4 regions of the Exiguobacterium sp. H66 genome follow, and region 3 is predicted to be linked to each of the others. Evidence: riboswitches for the same ligand, from Rfam matches in the RefSeq annotation. Region 3 holds a riboswitch; each other region holds the start of a gene.

Region 1 (5,111 bases), 150 kb from region 3:
TCGGGATGATTGTCTTCGGTTCAGTCGTACAGACGGCAGGTCTTGTCTGGGCGCTTGCTGATATTTTCATGGGCTTGATGGCAGTCGTCAACTTGTATGCGATTTTCCGCTTATCTAAAATCGCGAAACTCGCACTGGATGATTACCTCGAACAACGAAAAGCCGGAAAAGATCCGCGCTTTTATGCGAATTCGATTCCGAACTTACCAGGTAAAGAATCTCTTGAGGCTTGGGAAACGGACGAATCAAAAGAAAAAGCGATTTAATCAAAAAAGAACCGGCATTTTGCTGGTTCTTTTTGCATGTAGACAACGTGCTATCAGAAGGTGAGAGCGTTTTTTTTCGTTGCTTTTTAGTACGCAGATTCTAAAAAAATTACTAAAGCATCGAAAAAATGGGAATAGCTATTAAAGAAACGAAGAGAGGAGAGGGAGGATGGAAAACGTACATTACGTTCGTGTCGCGGATGCCGTTTGGGATTCGTTTGGTGACGACCCGCATATCATCATGGACTGGATTCTTTTTATCCATGAGACGCAGCCGGATTATGAACAGCTATTTGCTCTGGAAGACACGGCAGCCCTCTATCACTTGATGAATCAAATCGATATCTATATCGATCAAGAGACCCATTACAACTTAGGTCGAGCGATTGTCGGTGAAGAGTTGATTGTCAACGAAACACAAGCAGCAATTGTCGGGATTCTCCCTCTTCCGTTAATCATCATCTCAGCAGAAGTCATGCGAAATTTTGATCGTCGGTCACTAGAGACGATTTATGATGAAGCGGGGCAACATGGAGAATTCGACGACGTGTGGGAACAGTTTGCTGATTTACGCGCATACTTCAGCAAGGCTGAAACGACAGAAGAGACGATTCTTATTTATTACGCTTAAAAAAAGACTGCTACGGGATAGGTCCCGTCAGCAGTCTTTCGTGTATCGGTCAATGGATTAAAAGTCAATTTCGTCAGGGTCCGGTCCGAGGCGGACTTCTGTCGCGAGACGGTCAATTTTTTCGAGGTCGTCTGCATCGAGTTGGAAATCAAACACATCGAAGTTTTCAGCAATCCGTTCTGGTGTGACTGATTTCGGAAGCGCAACGATTCCGTTATCGAGGTGCCAACGTAGAACGACTTGTGATGGGCTCTTACCATGTTTTTCAGCAATCTCTTTGAAATCATTGATTTCAAGGAACTTACCTTGCATGAGTGGGCTCCATGCTTCGACTTGAATGCTGTGATCCTGCAAGTATTCATGCAATTCATGCTGTGGAAGTTGTGGGTGAAGCTCGACTTGGTTAATCATCGGCGTCATGAGTCCTTCTTCAGCAAGCGTATCGAGATGATGTTCTTTAAAGTTCGAAACACCAATTGCTTTAATTTTACCTGCTTCGTACAGCTCGACCATGGCTTTCCATGCTTCGACATAACCTTCGACAGGCCAGTGAATGAGATAAAGATCGAGATAATCTGTTTCTAGTCGCTCAAGTGACTCAGCGAAAGCCTCTTTCGTCCGTCCGGCACGAATGTCATCGTTCCAAACTTTAGACGTCAAGAAGAGTTCTTCACGTTTCACGCCGCTTTCTTTGATTCCTTTTGCGACACCACGTTCGTTTTTGTAGACGGCAGCCGTATCGATATGACGGTAACCGACGCGAAGTGCTTCTGCGACGGCAGCCGGTGCTTCCGTCTCTTCATCGACTTGCCAGACACCGAACCCGATCTGTGGAATCGTGATACCATTTGAAAGTTTTGCGTATTGCATGTATATACTCCTCCTTCAATGAAACTAGAATATGGATTTGCCTGTTCAGTTTAGCATGAACTTAGCGGAACATCTGTTTTGATGCTCATAAGCAGGGAATATAGACTGGGAAAGAGAAGAAAGTCTACTGATGCATAAACGAAGAGAGGTGTAATATCATGGTGAAATCGATTAAAAAAGTACCAAAAGGAGTCTGGACAAGCATCGCAGCACTATTAGGTGCTCAAGCCACGTTCCTCTTCCTTGGTGCCCGCAAGACAGGACGCAATCCGTGGGTATGGGGTGGAGCAGGACTCGTTCAATTTCCGCTTCCGGCGATTGCCTATTTCATTTTGAATCGTCAAGAAAAACAGAAATAAAGTGAACCCCCCGTCGCAGACGAAGCGACGGGGGTTGTTTGTTTTACGACATGTTGTTTTTCTGTGCGGCATCGCTCTTCCGGCGTGGGAAGCCGAAGAAGATTGCCAGTGATCCACAAACGAACAGTAAAAATGGATAGAACAAATAAGGAATCAGTTCGGGTGACGCCGTTTTCGTCAATTCAGCGGCAATCAAAAGTTGCGCTCCGTACGGGATGATTCCTTGAACACCACAGGAAAAGAGGTCGAGGATACTGGCTGACTTTTTCCGGTCGATGTCATACGTATCCGCGATTTCAGCAGCGAGCGGACCGGCGACAAGAATCGAAATCGTATTATTTGCTGTTGCGAGATTCGTTGCACTGACGAGGGCAGCCATACTGAACTCAGCTCCCCGGCGTTTCGAAATCTTTCGTGTCAGCGTTTCTTTGAGATAAGCAATTCCACCGTTATAGGTGATCAGGCTGACGAGTCCACCCATCAGCAACGTCAAGATTGAGATTTCTGCCATCCCCATCAATCCGTCAGACATCGCGAGGACAAACCCACTTACTCCGAAACTACCGTCGATCATTCCGATGATGCCTGTCAATAACGTCCCGCCGAGTAAGACGAGAATGACGTTGACACCAAAGAGGGCGAGCACGATGACGGAAAGATACGGAATCAGCTTATAAAATTCAAATGCTTTCGCTTCGACGACATCTCCGGAACCTGACACGAAAGCGAGTAAGATGACAGTGATGACGGCAGCAGGCAAGACGATTAAAAAGTTCGTTCTGAATTTATCACGCATGTTCGTTTTTTGTGTCCGGACAGCGGCGATTGTCGTATCTGAGATAAACGATAAGTTATCACCGAACATTGCTCCACCGACGACGGCAGCAGCGGCGAGTGCGACATTGACGCCCGTCGCGTCATGAATCCCGAGTGCGATCGGTGCAAGGGCAGCGATTGTGCCGGTCGAAGTTCCCATCGCCATCGAGATGAAAGCGGCAATGATGAACAATCCACTCATTAAAAGAGACTGGGGTAGGAAACTGAGTGCAGCGTTGACGGTCGCATCAATGGCTCCGATTGCATTCGCTGTTCCAGAAAATGTGCCGGCGAGTAAAAAGATGAAGACCATGATCATGATGTCCGGATTTCCGGCACCGCGGGCAATCCGCTCGACGGTCTGGTTGATGTCTCCCTTAGATGTCGCAGCAGCAAAAATCAAGGCGATTAAAGCTGCAATTAAAATTGGGAATTTGTAAAAGTCGTTATAGAAGATTCCTGCACCGATGAATAATACAAGGAAAACGAACAAGGGCAACAACGCCCATTTGTTCGGCGTAACCGTTTCGTTCATGTGAATCACTCCATTTCTTCAGCATACAAAAAAAGACCCCTTCGCAAGAAAGAAGGAGGTCTTTACTGAAAAAGACGCTCTTCTTATCTCTCAAGCCATAGCTTGCTGGATTTGGCACAGTACGAATCAATCGTCCGCTGCCGAAACATCATTGGGCCAGTCCCTCCGTTTCTCGCGATAAAAAGAAGTCATTTAGTTGTTTAGTCGTTGTTTAAAACACGTTTATTACCCTAACGTATCTTTTAATGCTTGTCAACTGTACCTTACTGCAGTGCTTGTTTGAGCGTCGTCACGTTTTCGTTCATCAAATCAAAGTACGATTTATCTTGTTGATCTTTTGCGACGGACTCGAGGTTATGAATCGTAATCGATTCGGCACCGATTTCTTTTTGGATGACACGGGCGACCTTTGGCGACACCGTCTCTTCGAAGGCGATATAGTTTAAGTCATGCATCTCTGCTTCCTTGACGATGGCAGCCAGCTGTTTTTGGGACGGTTCGTCAGACGGCGAGATACCGGCAATCGGCAGTTGCGTGAAACCGTAACGTTCCGCCAAGTACCCGTATGCGGCATGCGTGACGAGAAGCTCCTTTTTCGAACCGGAGTCAACAGCTTTTTGTAAATTTTGGTCGAGTTCATCTGCTTGTTTGTTAAAGAGTGCGAGGTTTTTATCAAACGTTTCCTTCCGGTCAGGTGCTTCCTTTGCTAACGCGGTCGTAATCGAGTCAGCCATTTTCTTGGCGTTGTTCGGGTCGAGCCAAACATGCGGATCGTATTGTCCATGATCGTGCGACTCTTCTTCAGCCTCGTGATCATCATGGTCATCGTGTGCGTCTTCTTCGTGCGTATGAAGCGAAGCGGAAGCCTCGAGTAAGTCGATATTTTTACTTGTCTCGACAAAACGAATGGAATTACCGGCTAAACTTTCCTTAATCTTTTCAGAGTACGGCTCAAGGGTTGTGCCGGTAAGTAAAAATAGATCGCCTTTCGCAATCGTCGTCAATTGCTTCGGAGTCGGCTCATACGAATGCGGGTCGGCGCCAGGGGGAACGATTAATTCGACCTGGACGTCTGTGCCGCCGATTTCTTTTGCAATTGCCGCAGTCGCGAATGTCGACGTATAAATTTGCAATTTACCGTCTTCTTCTGAATTTGAAGTCGATGAGCCGCATGCGGCGAGCAGACTGGCAGTTACTGTCGCGATGGTTAACGCTGGAATGATTTTTTTCATATGTGAACCCTCCAAGATAATTAAAACGTAATTGTTCCGATTTGGACTTTCTAACTATATCCGACGGAAATTAAAGCGTCAAGTCGGAATGTTGTGAAGTTCTAGTTCAAAATAAATCGGGTAAGAGAAGAATAGAAGTGAAATCGGAATGAGCCTTGGAGGTGATGAGGTGAAACGTGAAACAGCATGGTTGATGGGTGGCGCCGCTATTTTGACGACGGCTGCTGCTGGTGCGAGCATTTGGAATAATTATGGAGCCTTACTCAGATGGACGGAGCCGGTCTTGCCGCTTACCGAAAAGCAATTAGCACCACGAAATCTTTTATACAAGACGGTCAATCAGCAGGACTTGACGTTAGATATCTATTATCCGCCGGGAGAAGGGCCGTTTCCGGTCGCGAT
Region 2 (5,111 bases), on a different contig from region 3:
TACAGTTCCGAAATGACATTATTGTCAATCGTATGGACGTGAAGGGAACACCCGGCAGTCGTTCGGTTGAAGACCTCGACGTGGAGCAATGTTTCGGCAGAGGGACGACCCGTCTGTTCGCCGATCAGTTGACCGGACGCGTCGACATGGACGAAGTCGTCCGGTGTATCCTGCCGTTTGTCCTTCCCGCTTGCCGTCACGAGAAATTCAGTCGGTTGATCGGCTGTCCGGATGGCGAGATTGCCGCTTGTGCCGGGGAACCAGTCGCGTGCTGCAAGTTCCTGTTTGACGGCACGTAATTCTTCATATCGTTTTAAGAAGGTCATGTGTACACCACCTTTGTCTGCAGATGATTCAATATGTCATGAAAGTTTTCAAACGGCGTATACGGGATGCTGTGCTGTTCACATAGCGTGATCAGATAATCCCGTGCATAAACGTGATCCGCCTGCTTAGCCAGTTCAAAATCTGTTACGGAGTCGCCGATCGCGATGATTGTGTCACCGTTCTGCTTCAGCTTCCGGGCGATCGAGGTTTTGCAACAGCCGCATTGATTTGTACAGGCTGCGTCGCAGGCATGCGGCCATTCGATTTGAACCGTCTCCTGTCTGAAGTCACTGCCGTTGCAATAAATCGCTTCGTCCGTCAGTACATCCGCAAGAATCGGCTGGACAAAAAAGTCGATCCCGCCGCTGACGATGGAAAAATCAATCTCGTTTGATTTGGCAAAGGCGAGCAAGGTGTCGAAGCCGGGACGAATGACCGCCCGTTTCATCAAGAAATCAATGTAGTCCTGTTTTTGACTGGACGGAAGCAGCTGAAACATCTGTCCGATGCCGGACTGAATCGAGAGCGACCGGTCGAGCACACCTTGTTTTAACGGTTCAAATTTTTCCGGCGGAGCGAACTCCTGCATCAAGGCGATGATATTATCGTGCTCCGTTACCGTTCCATCAAAGTCACATAAAATCCGGATCGTCATTTCGTGATCCCCCAAGCATCGAGGGCGACACGTAATTCCTCGTGCCGGCGGGCGGCACTTGTCAGTGATTCGCCGGCCAGTGCTGCGTCCAGTGCCTGGCGGAAAGCGATGACTCCGGCCGCAGCACCTTGCGGATGACCGTGGACACCGCCCCCGGCATTGATGACGGAATCGACGCCGAAATCACGAACAAGCTGGGCGACGAGACCCGGGTGGATTCCGGCGGACGGGACCGGGAGAATTGCTTTGGTCTCACCGATTCGGGTCGCTTCGACGGCAATCCCGCGGGCCAGGTCTTTGGCGAGGGCGACATTCCCATATGGCGACGGGAACAGTGTCAAGTCGGCACCGGCAATCCGCGGCAACGTTCCGAGCAGGACCGGGGCAGCAATCCCGTACTCGGGACTGGCGATCAAGGCACCGCTCAACGCCGGATGATTAAAGATCGGGACCGGGATTTCCGGATCGGCTGCCAGTTCCCGCAAGACATCAAGCCCGTATGTAAACGTGTTGAGCAGGAGGGCTGTCGCTCCGGCTTCGACCAGTCGTTTCGCCTGCTCTTTCAAGCGGAAGACCGGACCACTCAACGTAATCGCATAAAGGGCCCGTTTACCGGTCTGTTCATAGTGTGCATCGAGGACTTCCCGTCCGATCCGCGCCCGGTCGAGTGCCGGTGTCAGCGGATTGTCGTATAAAATTTCGTCATCCTTGACGAGATCAATCCCGCCGGCGAGCTGGGCTTCCAGTTGTTCCCGTAAAAAAACGAGGTCCCGTCCGATGACGCCTTTGAAGATGCTCATCAACAGGGGGCGGTCATGGACTTGGATCAACTGGCGGACGCCCTCGATGCCAAATTTAGCACCGGGGAAATCCGGTGTGAACGAAGCGGGAAGCTGAAGATCCGTCAGTTTGATTTGACCGTCGAGTGACAGCTTGCCGAAGACGGTCGTCAAAATCGCCGAAAAGTCCCGTGAGACGTTGTGTTCCGGATAACGGATCGTGACATATCCTTTCCCGTCGTGTTCTTCCGTATGGACGACTTGTCCTTTAAAGGATTCAAGCTGTTGTTGTTCCAAGTGATTCAAATCGGTCCATGAGCCGACCGTCAGACCGAGGGCGATTTGCTCTGCCCGTTTTGGTAACTGATCGGTCACGCCGAGGTGGTAAGTTGCGGTAATGTACGCCATGATCGTCGTCTCTCCCTTGTTAAAAAATACAAAAATGGCCCCTCGTCAATGACAAGAGACCATGAAAAATTGCGCGTGGACTCTTATCTGTCAGCGTGTTAGCTGCAAGAATTAGCACCGTGCCAACTGGTCGGTTGCTGCGACATCATAGGGCTCGTCCCTCCGTCTGCTCTTGATAAGAATTGGATGAAATTGTGAAATCTAATTGCAATTTTTACATGAGATGGACGTGATGTCAAATAATTTTTTGAAAATTTATTTTTTTTGAAATCAACTTCTATAGATGGCGGTCTTTTAAATGGTTTTTCACTAAAAATTGGAATTGACAGATGATTTAAGACGGGCGTAATATTCGAATCAACATCGAACACCACAACCACATATGACTCTTATCGTGAGTTGGCAGAGGGAATTGGCCCGAAGACGCCGCAGCAACCGACCATCCGGCACGGTGCTACATCCAACAGACATTCGTCTGAGAGATAAGAGGACGGATGATACCCCGCGCCTCTTTTCTATGACGAAAAGCGGCGTTTTTTTGTGTAGAAATGAAGGGGGAAGCAAGATGGCATATCAAGCATTTACAGAACAGGACGCCATTAAACGTGTCCGGGAACTCGGACTCATCGGACAGGAAGAAGCGACGGCAGAAGAAATCGGCGACGGGAACTTGAACTTAGTCTTTCGGATTCAGGCAGGGAAAGAACGTTTGATCTTGAAGCAGGCATTACCTTATGCAAAAGTCGTCGGGGAAAGCTGGCCCTTGTCACTCGAGCGGGCCTGGATCGAACAGTTGGCACTGAAGGAATTCGCAAAATACGCGACGCCATTCGTTCCACGGGTCTTTCATGCCAGTCATGAAGAAGCGTATACAGTGATGGAGGACTTGTCGCACCTGCAAATCGTTCGGATGGGATTGCTCGCAGGCGAAACGTATCCGCTCCTTGCAGAGCATGTCGGTTCATACTTGGCACGGACGTTATTTTTCACGTCAGATTTTGCGCTCGGTCCAGTCGGAAAAAAACAGGTCGCACGTGACTATTACAACCCGGATTTATGCGACATCACGGAAAAGTTAATCTTTACGGATCCGTTTTACGACGCGGAAACAAACAACATCGAGAGCGGCTTGGAAACAGACGTACAGCAGCTCTGGCAGGACGAAAAACTGAAGAGGGAAGTGGCGAAGCTCGAAACGTTGTTCATCACGAAAGGGGAAGCCTTATTACACGGGGATTTACATACAGGAAGCATTTTTGCTTCCGCGGGCGAAACGAAAATCATCGATCCGGAGTTCGCTTTTTACGGACCGTTCGGGTTTGATGTCGGTCAGTTCATTGCCCACCTCTGCTTTGCGGCGTATCCGAACTATGCTGAGTTGCGGGAGACGCGGGTGAAGGATATCGATACGTTCTGGCTGACGTTTGCTTCGACGTTCACGGCACTTTGGGAACGGGAAGCCGTCGAACCTTTCCGGACGGTACCCGGGCTTGTCGATGATGTCCTCAGTACAATTCTCCAAGACGCGCTTGGTTTCGCCGGTTGTGAACTGATCCGGCGGACGATTGGTTTGGCACCGGTCGCTGATTTGGAACAAATTCCGGATGCGGCGACGCGCCTTGAACGGAAACGTCATGCCCTACGCCTCGGGACGGCATTGATTAAACGGCGCGGCGAATGTAAGACGTTTACGGACCTCCGGAATTTCGACGTGACGGAGGAATTGAGCCGATGAGCGAGTTTATCCGTAGTGTCATCTATGAGCGGGCGTGCTTAAAAATCCTTGACCAGACCCGTCTTCCGCAAGAAGAACGGTACGAAGTCATTCATGATTTGGCGCAAGCGGTCGAGGCGATTAAACAACTTCGTGTCCGGGGGGCGCCGGCAATCAGTCTGTTTGGTGGTTTCGTCCTCGTGCAGGAAGCGTTTCGGACGACGGGATCGCTTGACGAGGTCAAACAAAAACTGTTGACGGTATCGGCGGAATTACTGGCGACCCGGCCGACCGCCGTCAATTTGCGGAACGTACTTGATGCGCTGAATCAGCTTATCCTTTCGAGCACAACACTCGAGGAACTGCCGAAACGTCTGGAACAAAAAGCAATCGCCCTTTATGAAGCCGATGCCAAGACGTCACGGCAAATCGGTGTGCATGCGTTGGAGCTGTTTCAAGCGGGAGACCGGGTGTTGACGATTTGTAACGCCGGATCGATTGCGACAGCGGCGTACGGGACGGCACTGGCCCCGTTTTATCTTGCGAAAGAACAAGGCATCCCGTTATCCGTCTATGCGTCGGAAACCCGACCTTTGTTGCAGGGGGCACGTTTGACGACATGGGAGCTGCAACGGGCAGGGATTGACGTCACCTTGATCACGGACAATATGGTCGCACATACGATCAAGGAAAAGCAGATCACCGCCATCATCGTCGGCGCGGACCGGATTACCCGGAATGGGGATACAGCCAATAAAATCGGGACGTTCCAGCTGGCGTTATTCGCACGTGCCTTCGGGATTCCGTTTTATGTCGCCGCACCGCTGTCGACGTTTGATGTGACGAGTTTATCGGGAGACGAGATTGAGATTGAAGAACGCGATGCCCGTGAAGTGACACAGTTTGCCGGACAGATGACAGCGCCAGCGGGTGTAGCGGTCTTTAATCCGGCGTTTGACGTGACACCGCACGAGCTCATTACGGCGATCATCACGGAACTCGGCGTCATTGAACGGCCGAGCGTGGAAACGATCGAACAGGCAATCGGACAACAGGTCATCTAAACAGACAGGGGAGATCGAGATGAAAAAATTAGCATTCTTGCTCGCACCGGCAGTCTTGCTGGCTGCTTGCGCCAATAGTGAAGCGACACCGGCGAAAAAAATCAGCGGTGTGCCGGAAAGTGTCCAAGGCGACATCAAGATTGCCGTCATCCGCAATCTGGCGT
Region 3 (5,111 bases):
CATCGTCGTCTTCTTTAAATCGTGGGTCTACTTCCGACTAGAGGATACGGTTTACCGTCTCCCGCTTGTCTTATCATTTTTACTAATTGCCTGGTTCATTTGGCTGGCGGAAAACATCGTCACCTTTTTTAAGGGCTGGGTCTATCCGCATCAGCAAGAGGGGTGGGCACTTGTCGATTTTGGCAAATTATCGTCTTGGTTCTTACTCGTCATCATTACCGTCTTGATTGTCGTCGTCGAAAAATACCGAAGTGACGACTCCGCAGTCGAAGTTAAATCGTAACCCATAACAAAAAAATACCAGGTTGTTTTTTTGCGCGGGTGAAGCATCATGACCTTGCTATAGTTGGAAAAAATAGCAAAGGGGTTTTTAACATGATGCATCACGTAATCGAACGAGCGAAGGAGTTAGTTACAAGCAAACTGAACATCGTCGAGACAGCAGACGACTGGGGTTTGTTACTTGAAGAAATCAACGGAATCGATGAATGGGTCCAGCTGTCGCAGTACTACGCGCCACGTCAAACAACGACGAAACTAGTAGAACGTCCGGAAACACCATCTAGCCTCCCGATCAAAATGATTCAGGAACGGAAGGAAGAAGTTGAACGGACTGTCGAACAACGGTATTCCTATACGTTTGAACGGCAATTAAAGGGTGGCTCGTTACGGGAATGGCCAAACAGTCATGTCTCAGAAAAAGAAATCCGTGACTGGAACCTGGAGCATGGGATGGAAGTCCGTGTCCAAGTCCTACATCAAGATGAGCGCCGGACGTCGCTTGAAATCTTAGCCGTCGTCGCGACGGATCAAGTAAAACCACTTGCAGAGCGAATCGTTTTTGAAAAGTGTATCGTCAAGAACCATGGCATCATCGAAGCGACGATTGACGGTCCACTGCAAGAGGAGACGGGAAAACCGTTCTATTACACGACACCACTCGAAGACATGCGGTTCTTCCAACTGAAAGCAGGTCAACTCGTCGACCTCGTCATGTGGAAAGGTCATCCGGAGACATTGACGATTGTCTGGAAACACGCATTTCATTACGAAGTACCGACCATGACGGAATTACCGGCACGCGACGTATCGAGTGGTTCGCCCGAGTCCGTCACTGCGTCACCTGCAAACAAACAGACGAAAACAGGACGCTACGACAAGATGATGCAACGGAAACCGAAGGCGAAGAAAGTCAAAAAAGAGCGGCGCCTCCGGGAAAAGAAAGTCCAGCAACTCGAACGTCTCGATACGACGACATTACCCGGTCAACCAATCGAATTCGTCGATAAAACGGCACTCGATTTTGCTTCCTACGACGGCATGCGTCTCGTCATCGTCGGTAATGAGCAACAGCGCGCCGTCTACCGCGACTTCTTTGCGGAGACAGGGATTGAATTAATCCATCTTGGCGGTGACGCCCAAGCTGCGAAAAAAATTGCCTGTCTCGCGAAAAAGACAGATGCGATCGTCGTCATCAAAAGTCGCGTCTCCCACGCAGCAGCGGCACATGTTCTCGTGCAAGCAAAAAAGCACGATATTCCGTTTGCGATTGAACGACTCGATGGACGACGCTCTTTGTATACGGCGTGCCAGCAACAACTTGAGAAAGCAATGGTCCAACGTTTACTAAAAGACAAGCGTTAAAAAGTGAAACCTCCTCAAAAATAAACCGTAAAGAAAGGTAGCACTTATTTTTGAGGAGGATCTTTCGATGTCAAAACAATTAAAATTAGCAGCGCGCGAGTCGTTGCAGGGACGATGGGGCTTCATGGCATTAATGATGTTGTTGTTCTTAATCATTCAAGGCGTTCCGAACGGATTTGCGTCCTCACCCGAAGAGGATTTCCAATTTATCGACCTGATTGGTATGCTCTTGACGGTGTTGACCTTACCGGTTGCAATGGGATGGTCATGGCTCGCCCTATCCGTTGCCCGAGACGAGCAGACGAAAGTCGCAGATTTGTTTGAGCCGTACAAAATGTTCTTGAAAGCCATTGGAGTGTCAATCGTCCAAACCTTTTTCTTAGGGCTATGGTTCTTACTTTTCATCATTCCAGGAATCATTAAGTCATTCTCTTACATGTTGACGTATTACATCATTCGGGACGAACCATCGATTGGCATCCTTGATGCCATTACGCGTTCACGCCAAATGATGGATGGACACAAAAAAGAGGCGTTTTTCCTCGTCCTTTCGTTCATCGGTTGGTTCTTGCTCGGAATCATTACGCTCGGAATCGGTTTCCTCTGGATTGGCCCGTACTTCAGCGTCACAATCGCGAAGTTCTATGATCGCGTGCGTGGGGAAGAAGTTTCGACGACTGGTCACCGGACAGCCATGATGGATGCAAATCACAATGACTCACCGTTCGTATCACCAGAATGAATTGATTTTGAACAGCACCATACAAAACAGGGATTGCCATCTTAAACCGATGCGCAATCCCTGTTTTTAGCTTCTAGACAAAGAAGTATCAAGAAACAGAGTGATTTTCCAAATGTTTTTTTAATTCCGATAGGAAAAGAAGGTTTAAAGGTTGCTTTACTCTGCTAAAAGATGTACGCTAATTTCAATTATTCTTATCACGAGAAGTCGAGGGACTGGCCCGACGACACTTCAGCAACCCCGCATGAGCGGAAGGTGCTACTTCCAAGAGGAATTTATTCCTTTGAAGATAAGAGCCGACAGTAGACATTCGTCGCTCTTTTCTAAACGAAAAGAGCGATTTTTTATGCAAAAAGGGGGCAAAGGGGATGGAATACGGATTTTGGTTACCAATCTTCGGAGGTTGGTTACGAAACGTCGAGGATGAACAAATGCCAGCGACATTCGATTATGCGAAACAAGTCGCACAGACGGCAGAACGGATTGGCTTTTCTACGACATTGATTGCAGAATTGAATTTAAACGACATTAAAGGAATAGCCGAACCGAGTCTTGAGGCGTGGACGACGGCAGCGGCGATTGCGGCGACAACGGAACGTTTGGAAATCATGACAGCCGTCCGGCCCGGTTTTCATAATCCGGCGACGACAGCGAAAATGGCGGCGAACCTCGATCAGTTGAGTAACGGACGTTTTACGCTCAACGTCGTTTCGGCCTGGTGGGAGGAAGAAGCCCGTCAATACAATGGGATATTTACAGCCCATGACGAACGATATGCCCGGACGGAAGAATTCGTGACGGTCATGAAAGGATTATGGGCGGACGCATCACCCTACAGTTTTGACGGAGACTACTATCAGCTGGAACGGGCAGAGCTTCACCCGAAACCCGTTCAGCGTCCCGGAATCAAGCTCTACGCTGGTGGTGAGAGTGAGACGGGGAAACAGACGATCGTCAATCACTGTGATGCCTATGTCATGCATGGGGGAACGGTTGATGAAGTCGCGACGAAAATTACGGATATGAAAATCCGCCGCGCGGCGACCGGGAAGCAGCCGCTTGCGAGTTTCGGACTGGCAGCCTATATCATCTGTCGCGAGACGGAAGAAGCAGCGCTCGAAGAATGGCGCCGGATTACGAACGTCAAAGAAGATGGTGCCGGATATGCCGGATATGACGACTTCGTCAGTAAATCGCAACTCGAACAACAGGTCAAACGAAATGATTACTCCGTCTCAAACCGTGGACTGCGTCCGAATCTGATTGGGACGCCGGATCAAATCGCAGAACGGATTCTTGAATTTGAAGCGGTCGGGGTGACGTTGCTCTTGCTCCAATTTTCTCCGCAACTCGAAGAAATGGAACGCTTTGCCCGCGAGGTCATGCCACGCGTCGAAGCGAAACGAAAGGTAGGTCAACTAAAATGACGAAAATTCATATTTTACACGAAAATCAGGAATGGACGGATCATTTAATCAAGCGACTCGAGGAACTCAACTTACCGTATGAACAGTGGCACCTCAACGAAGGGGTCGTCCCGCTCGACGAAACACCACCGGAAGGCGTTTTTTACAGCCGGATGAGTGCCTCGTCCCATACACGCGGACACCGGTATGCACCAGAATTGACGGAAGGGGTCCTCGCTTGGCTCGAAGAACATGATCGGACCGTTTTCAACGGAACCCGTGCGTTACGACTCGAGGTCAGTAAGATCAACCAATACACCGCCTTACGCAAAGCAGGTATCCGTGTTCCGAAAACGACGGCAGCCGTCGGACGTGATCAAATCGTCCAAGCCGCTCAAAACATCGGAGTGTCGTCGTTCATCACGAAACACAATCGTGCCGGTAAAGGACTCGGCGTTCAATTGTTCCACTCGATTGAAGCACTCGAGACGTATCTTGACGGACCGACATTCGATGAGCCGGTCGACGGCATCACGTTGATTCAAGAGTACATTCAAGCACCTGAACCGTATATTACGCGTTGTGAATTCGTTGGTGGTAAGTTCGTCTATGCGGTCCGTGTCGATACGTCGGAAGGATTCGAGCTCTGCCCCGCGGATGCTTGTGTCATCGATGATTTGTTCTGCCCGGTTGGGGAAGAGGCGGCAGAGACACCGATGAAATTCCAAGTTGTCGATGGGTTCGATGACCCAATCATCGCTCAGTATGAAGCGTTCTTGCAGGAAAATAAAATTGCGGTCGCCGGGATTGAGTTCATCAAGGATGCGGACGGGACGATTTATACGTATGACGTCAACACGAATACGAATTACAATTCGGACGCTGAAGCGGCAGCTGGGAAGTTTGGGATGCTGGAACTCGCCAAATTCCTCGGTCATGTGTTAGAACGTCAAACCGTGAAGTGAACATCAAAATCCACTTGAAGTAAGAAAAATACCCTGATTGTGCCGTAGTCGAGCGTTAGAACGACGGACATCAGGGTATTTTTAAACTAAAAGGAGGTGGTGTCATGGTGACGTGGCGTGAAGAAAAAGTACTTGCGATTCCAATCGAACAGGCGTGGCATTTGTTTGATCACGATCGACTGCAACGACTCATTCCGGGGGTAGTCCAACATGAGGTGATTGAACGTAAGCCGGGCGTCGTCGGATCGACGTACCGCCAAACCTACATGCAAGGGAATCGTCTTGAAACCTACATCGTGACCGATCTCGCTTATACGAATGAACCGGACTATAAACAAAATACGATTGGTTTTA
Region 4 (5,111 bases), on a different contig from region 3:
TTGACTCGCGGTAGTTTCTTCCGCTCTTCATCATGTAAGACGATTTCTTCTTCAATCTCCCGGTACTGTGCATATGTCAACTCACCGAGACGTGCCGTATCCTCACTATTTTGACCAAACGGCAACATCCCGAGTGGCGCATCCGGTCGAAAACGATCGAATGCACTTGCAAATACTTGTTTGACGCCACCGAGTTGTTTTGAATTATGCCAATCAAATAACGGCGAAATATACGACAAACTCGCAATCGGCAATTCATATTCCTGCAGTAGCCGGTTGACGACGAGTGCGCCCATGCTGCAGGCGATGATATGAATCGGTAACTTTCGTTTTCCGGCTTCTCGTAAAGCATCCTTCAGCAGTTGTTGATGTTCCTCAAGCGATATCCGGCGCGGTGCGTCTACACGTAACACTTCATAATCCTTTTCAAGGACTCGAATTAATGCATCGCTCGGCGTCGCTCGCAGTTGAAGGGGATAGACGAGTACGATAATCCCTGTTGCTTGATCTTCCACAAACTCACCTCTTCATACAAGTATCTCTGTATTATAACGTTTACATCTTGATGTCAAAAACCATCTTAAGTCGGATTTTCATTCATATATACGTTTTAAGCGTGTCACAGGTTCCACTTGACCGAAAATTTCTTCAGTCGTTTCACTTTCTTCTCTAAAACCGAAAGAGACTAGAAACTGGCGCGCTTTATAGTTTCGTGATTCAACGTAGACTTCAATCGGGGAAGCACCTTGGTGTTCAAGTTCACGAATCAACTTTCGTCCAATCCCATTTTGTTGATATTTCGGTAGTACATACAAGCGAACGATTTCCCACGTGCCGTCAACATCGATCGCATGGATGAAACCGACGATTTCTTCCTCGATAATGGCGACATTGAAATATTCTCCCCGCGCTTCCTCCGCCGTCCGAATTGCTCGAACGACTTTTTCTTGCGGATACGCCTCTTGTACGAAATGGGCTTTCGAGCTTTCCGAATAAATCTCTTCGTACGTATCCATCCAAGAGGTAATGGCAATATCATGAATGCGTGCCGCATCAGTAGGAATTGCTTCGCGTATCTCCATATCGGACTCCCCCTTTTTTCCGTTTACCGGTACATGTTCTTTTACCCTTTTCTAGAAAAATCATTCGTTTCCCTGCAAAGTTCGAGACAAACAAAAAAAGTTCAGAAACAAACTCATGCGAGTCTGCTTCTGAACTGAAAATTAAGCGAATCGTTTCGCTTGTTCTTCAAGAATTGCTGCTTTATCTGTTTGCTCCCATGGTAATTCGATATCTGTACGACCGAAATGACCATAAGCTGCTGTCTGACGATAAATCGGACGGCGGAGATCAAGCATGTTGATGATCCCTGCTGGGCGAAGATCGAAGTTTTCAGCAACGAGTTCGACGAGTTGTGCTTCTGGAAGTTTACCTGTTCCAAACGTATCAACTGCAATCGATACTGGGTGCGCGACACCAATCGCGTACGCAAGTTGAACTTCTGCTTTATCTGCAAGACCAGCAGCTACGAGGTTTTTCGCGACGTAACGTGCTGCATATGCTGCAGAACGGTCAACTTTTGTTGGATCTTTACCAGAGAATGCGCCGCCGCCATGACGTGCATATCCACCATACGTATCAACGATGATTTTACGTCCAGTTAATCCTGCATCACCTTGTGGTCCACCGATTACGAAGCGGCCTGTCGGGTTAATGAAGAACTTTGTTTCCGCATCGATGTATTCTGATGGAATCACAGGTGCGATGACATGCTCTTTCAGGTCTGCTTGGATTTGCTCAAGCGTCACTTCTTCTGCATGTTGTGTTGAGATGACGATTGTATCGACACGAACCGGTTCGTTATTCTCATTGTATTCTACAGTTACTTGCGTCTTACCATCCGGACGGAGGTAGTCAAGTTGTCCAGTTTTACGGACTTCTGCGAGACGACGAGCAAGTTTGTGTGAAAGTGAAATCGGAAGTGGCATCAATTCAGGCGTTTCTTTCGTTGCATAACCGAACATGAGACCTTGGTCCCCTGCACCGATTGCATCGATTTCTTCATCTGACATGCTACCTTCGCGTGCTTCAAGCGCTTGGTCAACACCGAGAGCGATATCTGCTGATTGCTCATCGATTGAAGTCAATACAGCACAAGTGTCTGCATCGAAACCATATTTAGCGCGTGTATAGCCAATCTCACGAATTGTTTCGCGAACGACTTTCGGGATATCGACATAAGTCGATGTCGTGATTTCACCTGCGACGAGGACAAGTCCTGTCGTGACAGATGTTTCAGCAGCGACACGAGCATTCGGATCGGCTGCGAGGATTGCATCTAAGATAGAATCCGAGATTTGGTCACAGATTTTATCCGGGTGACCTTCAGTAACTGACTCCGACGTAAATAGCCGGCGATTAAGGTTTGTCATGTTTGACCCTCCCAAAAAAGAATTTGACGGTGTACTCATTTCCCCTAGTTGAGTGGGACGGTAAAATGAAAAAAACCTCTCCATGTCCAAAAAATGGTCAGGGAAAGGTTGTGCGTTCTTCCTTTACCCTCTTATCGTTCGAAGTGTTTACTTCGCTTCAGGAGAGCACCTTTTCCTTCATTAATAGAATTCTTAATGTAGGACGGTTGCCGGGTTTCTTCGGGCCTTGTTCCCTCCACCTGCTCAGAATAAGAGTATCCGTTACGAATTACATGATATAAAGTTGTGACCACTCTGTCAAGCTACGTTTTAATTTCTAGTCGAAACTTTCCCGAAGAGATGTTAAACTGTTAATGCTGAAAGCGTTTCCAGAAAAATAGAAATCAGCGCTAAAAAAGGATTGCTCATCCTTTAGTATGTCATATATAATAAATGTGTCATACTAAATGCCAGAGCTAAACCAACGTAGGGGAAAGGTGGGGTCAGGATGCCGATGACGGTCCTGAATATCGAAGAGCTACTCAAGAAGGAGCATGTGTTCAAACAACTATCTGTTGCTGAGCTAGTCGAACATGCAATTCGTAACGAAGAAGGGGTTCTTGCTGAAAATGGCGCTCTGTCTGTAGAAACGGGGAAATTTACAGGTCGTTCACCTAAAGACAAGTTCATTGTTCGCGATCAGTCATGCGAGTCACATATCGATTGGGGCCATGTCAATCAACCGATGGAAGCAGACAACTTCGAGCAACTTTTACAAAAAGTTCTTCGCTACATGAATGAAGCAGATCAGCTCTACTACACAGAAGCTGCTGCTGGTGCAGACACTCATTTTACCCTTCCGGTTCGGATCGTGACACAATATGCTTGGCATAATTTGTTTGCAAAACAACTATTTTTGCGTGAATATCCGACAGAAGCTGCTTTTGAGCCTTTCACGGTTATTTATGCGCCTCACTTCAAAGCAGATCCGAAAGTCGATGGAACGAATTCCGAAACGTTCATCGCCATGTCATTCGAACATCGGATTGTCTTAATCGGTGGAACGGAATATGCGGGCGAAATCAAAAAATCGATTTTCTCTGTCATGAACTACCTTTTACCTCAACGAGACGTCTTATCGATGCATTGCTCGGCTAACGTCGGTCATGAGGGTGACGTCGCTTTATTCTTCGGATTATCCGGTACTGGTAAGACCACACTGTCTGCTGACGACAGTCGTCAATTGATTGGTGACGATGAGCACGGGTGGTCCAACGACGGCGTCTTCAATATCGAAGGTGGCTGTTACGCAAAAACGGTCAACCTATCGCGCGAAAAAGAACCACAAATCTTTGATGCGATTCGTTTTGGCACTGTCCTCGAAAACGTCGTCCTCGATGATGCACGAATTCCTGACTATGATGATACGTCGAAAACGGAAAACACACGGGCCGCTTATCCGATTACAGCGATTGATAATATTGCAGTACCATCACGCGCCGGACATCCGAAAACGATTGTCTTTTTAACAGCTGATGCTTACGGCGTCCTGCCGCCAATCAGTAAGTTGACGAAGGAGCAAGCGATGTATCACTTCTTATCCGGGTATACATCGAAGTTAGCCGGGACAGAGCGTGGCGTAACAGAACCGGAAGCGACATTCTCGACATGCTTCGGTTCGCCTTTCTTACCGCTCATTCCTGAAAAATATGCAACGATGCTCGGTGAGCTCATCGACCGGCACGGTGTCACGGTCTACCTCGTCAATACAGGCTGGACGGGTGGCGCATATGGGACGGGAAGTCGGATGAAGCTTTCCTATACACGGACGATGGTCAATGCAGCTGTCAACGGCACGCTCGCTGATATCCCGACGGAAGAGCATCCGATTTTCGGGCTACACATGCCGCTCGAAGTCCCTGGTGTCCCAAGCGACTTGCTCAATCCTGTCAAAGTTTGGTCGGATGCTGATGCGTATGAACAACAAGCACGGGCTTTGGCAACTAAATTCAAACAAAATTTCACACGGTTCGACAGTGCAACTACTGAAATCAAATCAGCAGGGCCACGTGTTTAATTAAATTAAGATAATTAAAAGGCACCAGACACTGTATGTTCAGTGAGCTGGTGCCTTTTAACGTCCATCAGACGATTGAATCTTCTTCATCCGGTTGCAGATGAAGTTCTTTTTTAGTCAACCAATCTTGACTCTCTTTTAATAGTGCATAGGCACGCTGTTTTGAAATACCAAAACGATGGGTTAGTTTTTCAAACTGTTCAAATTCACCACGGTCGGCACTAATCGCGAGCAATAAACAATCACGAAACGGGTGATCTTTTCCTTGTAACACGATTTTCAACGTCGACTCGATTGGTAATTGATCAATGATTTCATCAATATCGACTGACAGTAATGCATCGATATGCGAGAGTAAGCCAATCATGTAGGCACTTTCCGGACGTAACGTCTTTGTTTCAAGTGCAAATAACTCGCATAGCTTGGCACAATGCAGTGAAGAACGTAACAACTCGTCTGACCACTTGTACGGACTCGCAAGTCGCATCTCTCGTAAAACGATTAACGAAATCCAACTTTTAAGTTGTGAAAACCCGAGCAGTGAAATCGCTTGACGAACGGATTCGACGGTATTTCGAAGACCAATCCCGGGAGAATTGATAAGCTGAAGGACTTGCACACTA

Evidence for each region. Region 3 has a riboswitch for S-adenosylmethionine ahead of KNP88_RS08445 (LLM class flavin-dependent oxidoreductase). Riboswitches for the same ligand answer to the same signal wherever they lie in the genome.
Region 1: it holds a riboswitch for S-adenosylmethionine, as region 3 does, so the genes downstream of both, KNP88_RS09135 (Na+/H+ antiporter NhaC family protein) here and KNP88_RS08445 (LLM class flavin-dependent oxidoreductase) in region 3, are expected to answer to the same signal.
Region 2: it holds a riboswitch for S-adenosylmethionine, as region 3 does, so the genes downstream of both, mtnK (S-methyl-5-thioribose kinase) here and KNP88_RS08445 (LLM class flavin-dependent oxidoreductase) in region 3, are expected to answer to the same signal.
Region 4: it holds a riboswitch for S-adenosylmethionine, as region 3 does, so the genes downstream of both, metK (methionine adenosyltransferase) here and KNP88_RS08445 (LLM class flavin-dependent oxidoreductase) in region 3, are expected to answer to the same signal.

Annotation. Positions count from the first base shown of each region.
Region 1 is NZ_JACSMQ010000004.1:245,642-250,752, forward strand. It holds gene KNP88_RS09115 (alanine/glycine:cation symporter family protein) at 1-266, shown strand, start outside; gene KNP88_RS09120 (hypothetical protein) at 436-897, shown strand; gene KNP88_RS09125 (aldo/keto reductase) at 955-1,767, opposite strand; gene KNP88_RS09130 (hypothetical protein) at 1,926-2,126, shown strand; gene KNP88_RS09135 (Na+/H+ antiporter NhaC family protein) at 2,170-3,477, opposite strand; SAM riboswitch class I at 3,558-3,661, opposite strand; gene KNP88_RS09140 (metal ABC transporter solute-binding protein, Zn/Mn family) at 3,741-4,709, opposite strand; gene KNP88_RS09145 (alpha/beta hydrolase) at 4,879-5,111, shown strand, end outside.
Region 2 is NZ_JACSMQ010000007.1:151,909-157,019, forward strand. It holds gene KNP88_RS12390 (methylthioribulose 1-phosphate dehydratase) at 1-326, opposite strand, end outside; gene KNP88_RS12395 (2-hydroxy-3-keto-5-methylthiopentenyl-1-phosphate phosphatase) at 323-982, opposite strand; gene KNP88_RS12400 (2,3-diketo-5-methylthiopentyl-1-phosphate enolase) at 979-2,169, opposite strand; SAM riboswitch class I at 2,250-2,351, opposite strand; SAM riboswitch class I at 2,556-2,658, shown strand; gene mtnK (S-methyl-5-thioribose kinase) at 2,735-3,904, shown strand; gene mtnA (S-methyl-5-thioribose-1-phosphate isomerase) at 3,901-4,947, shown strand; gene KNP88_RS12415 (sugar ABC transporter substrate-binding protein) at 4,967-5,111, shown strand, end outside.
Region 3 is NZ_JACSMQ010000004.1:100,555-105,665, forward strand. It holds gene KNP88_RS08430 (DUF817 domain-containing protein) at 1-283, shown strand, start outside; gene KNP88_RS08435 (DUF2325 domain-containing protein) at 376-1,644, shown strand; gene KNP88_RS08440 (DUF975 family protein) at 1,712-2,386, shown strand; SAM riboswitch class I at 2,578-2,682, shown strand; gene KNP88_RS08445 (LLM class flavin-dependent oxidoreductase) at 2,755-3,813, shown strand; gene KNP88_RS08450 (ATP-grasp domain-containing protein) at 3,810-4,757, shown strand; gene KNP88_RS08455 (SRPBCC family protein) at 4,862-5,111, shown strand, end outside.
Region 4 is NZ_JACSMQ010000002.1:58,206-63,316, forward strand. It holds gene KNP88_RS03620 (alpha/beta fold hydrolase) at 1-515, opposite strand, end outside; gene KNP88_RS03625 (GNAT family N-acetyltransferase) at 594-1,082, opposite strand; gene metK (methionine adenosyltransferase) at 1,224-2,432, opposite strand; SAM riboswitch class I at 2,561-2,687, opposite strand; gene pckA (phosphoenolpyruvate carboxykinase (ATP)) at 2,920-4,488, shown strand; gene KNP88_RS03640 (EAL and HDOD domain-containing protein) at 4,556-5,111, opposite strand, start outside.